3 regions of the Paeniglutamicibacter cryotolerans genome follow, and region 1 is predicted to be linked to each of the others. Evidence: riboswitches for the same ligand, from Rfam matches in the RefSeq annotation. Region 1 holds a riboswitch; each other region holds the start of a gene.
The links. Region 1 has a riboswitch for S-adenosylmethionine ahead of E9229_RS07990 (hypothetical protein). Riboswitches for the same ligand answer to the same signal wherever they lie in the genome.

Region 1 (3,271 bases):
CCGATGACGGCTTCTTCGAGGTCGAAGTCGCCGAAATCCGCCCCGAAGCCGACGGCGTCCTCTCGCTGCACCTGGCCCACCCGGCCGGGAAGCCGCTGCCCGACTGGGCTCCGGGCTCCCATATCGACGTACTGCTGCCCAACGGGCTGCTGCGCCAGTACTCGCTGTGCTCCGAGGCCGGCGCCGGACGCTGGCGCCTGGGCGTCCTGCGCGAGGCGGCGGGCCGCGGCGGATCGGCCTACGTGCACGATGACCTGCGTCCCGGGGCGCGGATCAAGGTCCGCGAACCACGCAACAACTTCACCCTGAAACCGGCACCGGAGTACCTGTTCCTGGCCGGCGGCATCGGGATCACCCCGATCCTGCCGATGCTCGCCGCAGCGCAGGAATCGGGGATCCCGTGGCGCCTGGTCTACATGGGCCGCTCCCGGAGTTCGATGGCGTTCCTTTCCGAGCTGGAGCGGTTCGGGGACAAGGTGCAGGTGCATGCCGATGACGAGGCGGGCTTGTTCCCGCTGAAGGACCTGCTGCAGGCCCCGGATGCCGGCTTCCACACCTACGTGTGCGGCCCGGGCCCGCTGCTGGACTTCATTTCCTCGCTGACCAGCGCGTGGGACGACCAGAAGCGTTTCCACTTCGAGCGTTTCGTCGCCGATCCCGCCGCCACGGCACCGGCTGCCGGGGACCACGAGTTCACCGTCGAGACCACCGAGGGCATCGAGGTCCAGGTGCCGGTGGGCACCAGCATCCTGGACGCGCTGGCCGGCGCCGGGGTGCCGGTGCTGAACTCCTGCCGCGAGGGCATCTGCGGTACCTGTGAGACCACGGTGGTCTCCGGGGAGATCGACCACCGTGATTCGCTGCTCTCGGAGGAGGAACGCGAGGCAGGGGAGACCATGATGATCTGCGTGTCCCGGTGCAAGGGCCTGCGCATGATCCTGGACCTCTAGAGCCGGGTTCCGGTGACGGGCCGCCAGGTGGCGGGGCAATTGCTCCGCCACCTGGCGGCCTTTTCGTGTCTTCGGTGACGGTCAGCGGCCCAGCCGGAAGAAGGAGCTGCCGTTGCGCTGGTGGGCTCCGGGCACGAGGACCAGCCCGGCATCCGGGTTGAACTGCACCGCTGCGCCCGGAGCGCCCTCCAGCGCGGCGGCCAGGGCCTGGATGTCGGCGGCGGGCAGGATCCAATCCATGCCGGAGGTGCCCAGATGTACCGTGGCGGAATCCGGGCAAAGGCGCAGCCATGCTTCGATCCAGTCGCCGGGGAAGCGCTGGGCTCCCGGGATCGGGAGCCCAGGGGCGGCGGATAGTTGCGTGGTGGAGGCTGGGTATTGGCGGCTGGCTGTGCGGCCCATGGCGTATCCCGTTCGGGGTTGTCCTTGCCCGCCGGCGGCTGCCGCACGGGCCGCTTCGTCATCCGAACCACCCGGCAAACAACGTTCGGGTTGGTCCTTGGCGGGTCGGAGCCTTGCGTGGTTACGCAGCCAAGAGTCTTGAAGCTGGGTTCAACATTACGGGCAATCCGCGTGTCCGCAAAAACCGCGAGCCCCGGCGCCGACGCACAGTGTCATCGGAACCGGGGCGCGCCGCACGGGTGTTGCCCCGGCTGACGTGCGGTCAGTCGCGCAGCAGTTCGCGGATGTCCTCGGCGTTCAGGACGGTGCCGAAACCCTCGCCCTCGTCCATCACCGAGGAGATCAGCTGGCGCTTGGAATCCTGCAGGGCAACCACCTTCTCTTCAATGGTGTCCTTGGCGACCAGACGGTAGACCATCACGTTCCGCGTCTGCCCAATGCGGTGGGCGCGGTCCACTGCCTGCGATTCCGCAGCCGGGTTCCACCACGGGTCAAGCAGGAAGCAGTAATCAGCTTCGGTGAGGTTCAGCCCGAATCCGCCGGCCTTCAATGAGATCAGGAAGACCGGGGCCTTGCCAGACTTGAATTCGTCGATGACCTCGGCGCGTTTGCGCGTCGAACCGTCCAGGTAGGCGAATTCCACGCCGCCCTCGGTCAAGCGATCCGCCGCCTTCTTCAGGAACGAGGTGAACTGGCTGAAGATCAGCGCGCGGTGGCCCTCGGCCAGCACGTCCTCGAGCTGCTCGAAGAGCACGTCGAGCTTGGCGCTGGGGGTATTCGCGTATTCCTCGTCCACGAGGGAAGCGTCGAGCGAGAGCATACGCAACAACGTCAGCGACTGGAAGATCGTGAACCTGTTCTTATCCATGTCATCGACCAGCTGCAGGATCTTCTGGCGTTCGCGCTGCAGATGCGTGTCATAGATCCGCCGGTGCTTGGGCGAGAGCTCGACGTGCAGCACCTGTTCCTGCTTCGGCGGCAGGTCGGTGACCACCGCATCCTTGGTACGACGCAACATGAACGGACGGACCCGGCGTTTGAGCCGTCCCAGCGGCTCGGTGGATCCCTGCTTCTCGATGGGGCGCTGGTAGTTCTCGGCGAACTTCACCGCCGAGGGGAAGAGCCCGGGGGAGACGATGGCGAAGATCGACCACAGTTCCATCAAGTTGTTTTCCATCGGCGTACCGGTAATGGCCAGCTTGAAGCGGGTGTTCAGGTCGCGTGCCGCATGGTGCGCCTTGGTGGCCTTGTTTTTCACGAACTGGGCCTCGTCCAGGAACAGTCCGGCCCATTCGATGTCCTGGTAGGCGTCGGCATCCAGCCGGAACAGCGTGTAGCTGGTGATCAGCACATCGTGCCCGGCGGCAAGTTCCGCCAGCGAGCTGGCAGCCCGAGCCTCGGTATCGGTGACCGCGACGACCTTCAGCTCGGGGGCGAAGCGCTTGGCCTCGATGGCCCAGTTGGAGACGACGGACGTCGGCGCGACCACCAGGAAGGGGGCCGGACGCAGCGCATCCGCCGCGTACTTCACTGCCGGTTCGCCCGGAGCGGCGATTCCGCCGGTGGCCCACACCTCGCGGGCATGGAGCATCAGTGCGAGGGCCTGCAAGGTCTTGCCCAGGCCCATGTCGTCGGCGAGTACCCCGCCCAGCCCATTGGACCAGAGTGATGCCAGCCAGGCGAAGCCCTCGCGCTGGTAGGGTCGCAATTCGGCGTTCAGGCCGGTGGGGAGCCGCACGTTGCTGGCATCGGCCAGGTGAAGCAGCGAGCCGACCGCAGAATTCCAGGAGTCGGGACCCTCGGTGTGGGTCGCCAGAGCGTCGAGTTCCTCCCAGAAGGACGCCTGGTAACGGGTGATGCTCAGATCATGGTTCTTGTCCGACAGCGCGCCGGCCTCGCCGACCAACAGCCGCAGCTTG
Region 2 (3,271 bases), 1.2 Mb from region 1:
ATGACACCGGTGCTGATCGTATACGGGGTGGAGAACAGGTACTTGGCCTCGCGCTCAGGCGTCATGGTCACCTGGTTCGCGATCATGTCGAAGCGTCCCGCGTCCAGTCCGGCGAAGATCGCATCCCACTGCGTTTCCTTGAACTCCGGCTTCACGCCCAGCTTGTCCGCCACGGCCGTGGCGACTTCGACGTCGTAACCGGTCAGCGGGCCGGTTCCACCCTCGTGGAACGAGAAGGGCTTGTAGGTGCCCTCGGTGCCGATAGTCAGCACGCCGGCGTCCTTGACCTGCTGCAGGGTCAGGCCGGCGGCCTCGCCCGAAGCCCCGGGCGTGGCGGGCTTCGATGAGCCGCAGCCGGTGGCTGTGAGCGCTACCAGGGCGGCCGCTGCGGCGAAGGTGAGGAGACGGCGTTTCATGGGGAGGGGGGCCTTTCGTTGGTCAAACGGGTTGGACACGACGCTAACACCCCCGCTGGTGCAGGATAAGAGCTATGTTCCGAAGTGCTACGAAATGCCACGACCGGACGACGCCGAGGCCGCCGCACACAGATGCGTGCGGCGGCCTCGGCGGGTGCTGCTGAAACCGAGATCAGACGATGATCTCGGTGCCCTTCCAGAGGCGCTTGGTGGCCAGTGCGGCGCCGGCGCCCAGTGCCTCGAGCTTGGCCATGGCGATCTGCGGGTGGACGCGGCCGCCGAGTCCGCAGTCGGTGGAGGCAATCACGTTCTCGCGGCCGACCAGGTTGGCGAAGCGCTCGATGCGGTCGGCGACCAGCTCCGGGTGCTCGACCACGTTCGTGGCATGCGAGACGACGCCGGGGACCAGGATCTTGCCCTCGGGCAGTACATGGTCCTCCCAGAGGCGCCATTCGTGCTCGTGGCGCACGTTGCCGGCCTCGAACGAGTACTGGCCGGCGTTGATGCGCAGCACCGGATCGAGGATGTCGGCAAACGGGATGTCGGTGGTGTGCGGCCCGTGCCAGGAACCCCAGCACACGTGCAGGCGGATCCGCTCTGCCGGCAGCCCGCGCAGCGCGTAGTTGGTCGCCTCGACGCGCAGCTCGAGGAACTTCAGGTAGTCCTCGAGGCTCGGCTCCGGGTTGACCTGGTCCCAGGATTCGGCCAGTGACGGGTCGTCGATCTGCAGGGTCAGCCCGGCATCAATGATCGCCTTGTATTCCTCACGCATGGCATCCGCCGCGGCGAAGAGGTACTCCTCGTCGCTGGTGTAGAAGTCGTTGGCCAGGCGCGCGCAGGAGGCGGGGGACAGTGCCGCGAGGAAGCCCTCTTCGGTGCCGGTTGCCGCCATGGCGGTCTTCAGGTTCCTGATGTCCGATGCCACCAGGTCGTGCCCGGTGTAGGTCAGCGGTGCGACGACCTTCGGCTGCGTGGTGGCCTTGCGGTGTGCCAGGATGCCCGATGTCGGATCCGCGTAGGCCTCGGCGAACGCCTGGCGGTCGCGCCGGTCCGGGAAGGACGTCAGTACGACGTTGCCGGGGGTGGAGCGGTTGACCTGGGCATCGGCCCAGCGGTCGACGGTGGTTTCCTCCAGGCCGCCTAGGCGGGCGAAGGAGTAGTTCCACCAGGCGCCGAAGTCGACGGCGGAGGACATGGTGTGTCCGAATTCACCGTCGTTGGGAATGTCGATGCCCAGCTCCCGCTGCTTGGCGACGATTCCGGTGACGGAGGCCTCGAGCAGTTCATGGAACTCGGGCGTGATTCCGTCGCGCTCCTTGGCCGCGTTGGCCGTCAGGAGTGCTTCGGTGCGCGGCAACGAGCCGGCGTGGGTGGTGCGGATACGACTGTCGTTAAAGGACATGGGCAATTGCCTCTTTCCATCGAACCTGGCAGTAGCACCGTTACCGTTTCAGATGCCTCATCGGCGGGGTAGGTTGCTGCGGCTTCATCGATCCAGGTCTCTCGGCCGCTCCGGATGGGTACGAATAATTCCTATCACGGAAGCGATGCGTGTCACTATTTGACGCCGTCGTGTGACCTCAGCCGAGCAGCAGCGGCACCAGCAGCATCGCCGGAAGCGCAATAACGGTGGTCAGCAGGACGGTGTCCTTGGCCAGCGTGACGCCGCGATCGTAACGTGAGGCCGTGACGAAGATGTTCTGGGCGGTGGGCAGTGCCGCCATGATCACGGCGATGAACAGGTCGAGCCCGGTCAGGCGGAAGACGAACGCGGCAATCAGCCAGGCCAGCACGGGGTGCACCACGAGCTTGAGCCCGGTCGCCACCAGGGTGTCGGCCCGCCGTCCGGCGGCCCGTTCCAGCGGCTTGGACCCAACCAGCGAGATGCCGAAGGCGATCAGCATGGCCGGGATCGCGGCACCGGCGATCAGTTCGACCGGATCGGCGACCTGCGGTGGAAGCTTCCAGCCGAACACGGCGACGAGCAGGCCGGCCAGGGATCCGACGATCATCGGGTTCCGGGCCGTCTGTATGAGCATCGTCAGCGGGGTGGTCCGGTGCCGGGAAGTGCTCGCGTCGAGGATGGCCAGGCAGATGGGTGAGTAGACGGCCAGCTGGAAGAGGATGATCGGGGCGGCATGGGACAGGTCCCCGAGAACGTACAGGGCGATGGGTAGGCCGAGGTTGGCCGAATTCACCGTGGAGGCACTCATCGCCCCGATGACTGTTTCGGTCAGGTCGCGTCGCAGCCACCAACGGGTGATCAGCACGAACAGGGTTCCGGTGAGGAACGCCGAGATGGTCGCCACGCCGAGCTGTGGTCCCAGCACTGCCGTGGGGTTCGACGTGGACAGCGTGGTGAAGAGCAGCGCCGGGCTGGCGACGAAGAAGGTCAGCCTGTTCAGAATGAGCCTGGCATCGGGTCCCAGTACACCGGTGCGGCCCACGAAGTAGCCGACGACGATGACTGTCCAGACCACGGCGAATCCCGACAGCACTCCGCCCACGTTTTCGCCTTCCGATCGTTTCACCGAACCATGGTTGCCGAATCGACACTAGCCGCGGCCGGATCCGACGATGTAATCCGGCGACGCGGGTGTCCGGAGGCAAACAAGAATCCGGCCTCCCACGCTGTGGGGGACCGGATCGGTTGGAGCGGGTGACGAGAATCGAACTCGCCTCTCAACCTTGGGAAGGTCGCATTCTACCAATGAACTACACCCGCAATGCCTGCCCCGTCCGCCATTGGCGGCCGGGCGTTCACCAGCATAGCGCACACCCCGGGGCCGGTGCCTAATCGGCGGCCTACCGGCGTGGCGCCGACAGCTAGGGCATGACCGGTGGAGCAGGTTTGC
Region 3 (3,271 bases), 620 kb from region 1:
CGAGACCGTCATTACGGTTATCGGTAATCTCACCGGTGACCCAGAACTACGTTTCACCCCGTCCGGGTCGGCAGTGGCGAACTTCACCATTGCTTCGACCCCGCGGACCTTCGACCGCCAGTCCAATGAGTGGAAGGACGGCGACACGCTGTTCCTCCGTGCATCGGTGTGGCGCGAGGCTGCCGAAAACGTCGCTGAGACGTTGACCAAGGGCATGCGAGTCGTTGCCCAGGGTCGCCTCAAGTCGCGTTCATACGAAACAAAAGAAGGCGAAAAGCGTACCGTTACCGAGCTAGAGGTCGATGAAATCGGCCCGTCGCTGCGGTACGCATCTGCCAAGGTCACCCGCACCCAGCGCTCCGGCGGTGGCGGCGGAGGCTTCGGCGGCGGAAATGCCGGCGGCAACGCTGGCGGGTTCGGTGGCGGCAACGCCGGCGGCAACCCTGGTTTCGGTGGCGGCAACGCCGGCGGATCCGGCGGTGGCAACTGGAATGCGCCTGCAGCCGATCCCTGGGGTGCTCCTGCCGGAGGAAACAACGGCGGATGGGGCAGCAACCCCGGTTCCGACGAACCGCCCTTCTAACCAAAATATTCACCATCCCGCAGAGTTCCTCTGCGGGCTCCACAAGATAAAGGAGCTCCACGATGGCTAAGGCTGAACTCCGTAAGCCCAAACCAAAGTCCAACCCCTTGAAGGCCGCTGACGTTACCGTCATCGACTACAAGGACGTAGCATTGCTGCGCAAGTTCATCTCTGACCGCGGAAAGATCCGTGCCCGTCGCGTCACCGGTGTCTCCGTTCAGGAACAGCGCAAGATTGCACAGGCCATCAAGAACGCGCGTGAGGTTGCTCTGCTTCCTTACTCCGGCGCTGGCCGCGGCTAAGGGAAGGTAAACAACATGGCAAAGCTCATTCTGACCCACGAAGTCACCGGCCTTGGTGCCGCAGGCGACATCGTCGAGGTGAAGAACGGTTACTCACGTAACTTCCTTCTGCCGCGCGGTTTCGCAATCACCTGGAGCAAGGGTGGTGAGAAGCAGGTGGAGTCGATCAAGGCAGCACGTGCAGCTCAGGCCGTTGCTTCCCTGGAAGATGCTCAGGCACTTGCTGCTTCGCTGTCCTCCAAGTCGGTTAAGATCGCCGTCAAGGCCGGCGCAACCGGCCGCCTCTTCGGCACTGTAAAGACCGAAGACATCGCGAAGGCATTCGAGGCCGCTGGCCTCGGAAACGTCGACAAGCGCAAGGTCGAGATCAACGACCACATCAAGTCGATCGGCAGCTACACCGCTACCGTTCGCCTGCACGAGAACGTCGCTGCGACCCTCAACCTGCAGATCGTCGCCGCCAAGTAGTATTTGGGCACGATGGCCCCGACCGCTTGCGGCCGAGACCGGTGAGACCCCGCATTTTTGCGGGGTCTCGCTTTTTTAACGGGAAGCCAGCAGATCGAAGCGTGAGGACACAATGCGCCACAGCCTTTGACTGATGTGGGCCGGCTCTCCTACCGTGGGTAGTGAATCAAGAGCGTCAACGAACAGCCCTGGCTTGTTGGCCGGCAACCCTCTCACGGTAGTGGGGTGCTCCAGGTGAGGATTCGGCCCCCGGAAAACCGGCGGCAAGTACCGCACGCCGTAAGGGGTGGCCATGTTCGGCACCCTCCATCCGGTGGGCCGACTGACAAGGAAACGCCCATGTCCCTGAACCGGGAACTCGACCAGGAATCCCTGCGACACGCCTTCTCCCAGCACCCCTCGGGCGTTGCCGCGCTCTGCGCCATCATCGATGGAGAACCGCAAGGCATCATCGCCTCGACCTTTACCGTCGGCGTCTCCATGGATCCACCGCTGGTGATGTTCGCGGTGCAGAATACGTCCAAGACCTGGCCGGTCGTGCGTCAGGCTGGCCGTATCGGGGTCTCGATCCTGGGTGCGGGACACGACCTGGCATGCCGCCAGATCGCCTCCAAGGCCGGGGACCGCTTTGCCGACCTGCGTCTGGACTCGACGGACGAAGGCTCCCTGTTCCTGCAGGACGCCAGCCTGTGGCTGGACTGCTCGGTGGAGCAGGAGGTCCCGGCCGGTGACCACCAGGTGGTGCTGCTGCGGGTGCATGGATTCTCCACGCTGGAGGAGGCCAACGACCCACTGGTCTTCCACGGCTCGGCGTTCCGCCGTTTGGAAGCGCAGGCCCTGGCCTCCTAGCGGCGGCTAACGCCCTTCCCCGCGTCCATCGACCGCTCGGCCCTCCGCAATCCTCTGACCAAGCATGAGCTGGGCACCTTGGACTGAACGGCCCCCTGTGGCGTGTGCCATGGTCATCAAGGATTCTTCTGGAGTAGCGTGACGGAAACTTCAGTTCGTGTCACGGGGGCAGATGCATGCCGTCAGAAGCGAGAGGGGGGGCGATGGAGCGTCATCGATGCGATCCCGTTCCCCGGGGCCGTCGTGGGCCGTAGTTTTTGCGGCAGGCAGCGGTTTCTTGCTTGCCAGATGCAACGCCGGGTCTCCGCCGCAGGCCAGCGCGACAGATTCCACGCAGTCCGCCGTGCCGATCTCCACGCCGGACCCGGCATCTGGCGTCTCGCCAGGGATCGGGACGCCGAAGGGTGGCCGGGAATCTTTGAAGAGGCCTGAAGGATCAGGGGAAACGGCACTTGGCGACGCTCCTGGAGAGGTGATCGGAGTGGAGTTCATTCGAGTTGGCCGCATCTGGAATGCCACGTTGCAGCGTGAAGGTGGCCCTGGGCATGAATTAGTTGGGAGAGCGGCGGCGCGAAGGTGCTGTCGGGCCCTTAACCGGACCGGTTGCTGGCCACACCATAGGCGGTGCCATCGTGCGGACGTCGACTATGCCCAGACGGCCACGACCGCGAATGCGTTTGTCCAGCGGGTAGCGGCCTTGAGCTGGGAGTCGGTTCAACGCCCGGCACTCCGGCTGGGAGGCTCAGGTTAATGAAGGCAAGAAAGGCAGCGAGGACTACGTTGGCGCCATCTCTGCAGCGGCCAGGCGCAACATGACTGACACCCAAGGCGCGTGTCGGGCGTTCATCCTCTGGGGAACTACGAGACGAGACGTCCCCTTACGTGGAGCCATGCTCCTTTTTCATGTGTTGATATCCGTGTTCCATCAGCTTGCGTAGGGCGTCAATATCGACATCGGCGAGTTTGTTCACGTACAGGCAGGAGGCCCCGCGTCGGCTCTTGCCCAGTTTCTCGAGCAGCTCGGGCGCCCGTGGCGCATTGGTCAGACCGTAGAGCGAGAGGCTCGAGG

Region 2: another riboswitch for S-adenosylmethionine. It lies ahead of E9229_RS02475 (cobalamin-independent methionine synthase II family protein); the one in region 1 lies ahead of E9229_RS07990 (hypothetical protein).
Region 3: another riboswitch for S-adenosylmethionine. It lies ahead of E9229_RS05150 (flavin reductase family protein); the one in region 1 lies ahead of E9229_RS07990 (hypothetical protein).

Annotation. Positions count from the first base shown of each region.
Region 1 is NZ_JACHVS010000001.1:1,694,014-1,697,284, forward strand. Features, by position in the region: gene E9229_RS07985 (PDR/VanB family oxidoreductase) at 1-950, shown strand, start outside; gene E9229_RS07990 (hypothetical protein) at 1,032-1,352, opposite strand; SAM riboswitch class IV at 1,368-1,496, opposite strand; gene E9229_RS07995 (DEAD/DEAH box helicase) at 1,615-3,271, opposite strand, start outside.
Region 2 is NZ_JACHVS010000001.1:500,266-503,536, reverse strand. Features, by position in the region: gene E9229_RS02480 (amino acid ABC transporter substrate-binding protein) at 1-416, opposite strand, end outside; gene E9229_RS02475 (cobalamin-independent methionine synthase II family protein) at 589-1,818, opposite strand; SAM riboswitch class I at 1,832-1,939, opposite strand; gene E9229_RS02470 (AEC family transporter) at 1,997-2,923, opposite strand; tRNA gene E9229_RS02465 (tRNA-Gly) at 3,068-3,141, opposite strand; gene E9229_RS02460 (cation:proton antiporter) at 3,243-3,271, opposite strand, start outside.
Region 3 is NZ_JACHVS010000001.1:1,075,128-1,078,398, reverse strand. Features, by position in the region: gene E9229_RS05165 (single-stranded DNA-binding protein) at 1-583, shown strand, start outside; gene rpsR (30S ribosomal protein S18) at 646-885, shown strand; gene rplI (50S ribosomal protein L9) at 901-1,353, shown strand; SAM riboswitch class IV at 1,518-1,629, shown strand; gene E9229_RS05150 (flavin reductase family protein) at 1,693-2,202, shown strand; gene E9229_RS05145 (DUF1801 domain-containing protein) at 3,081-3,271, opposite strand, start outside.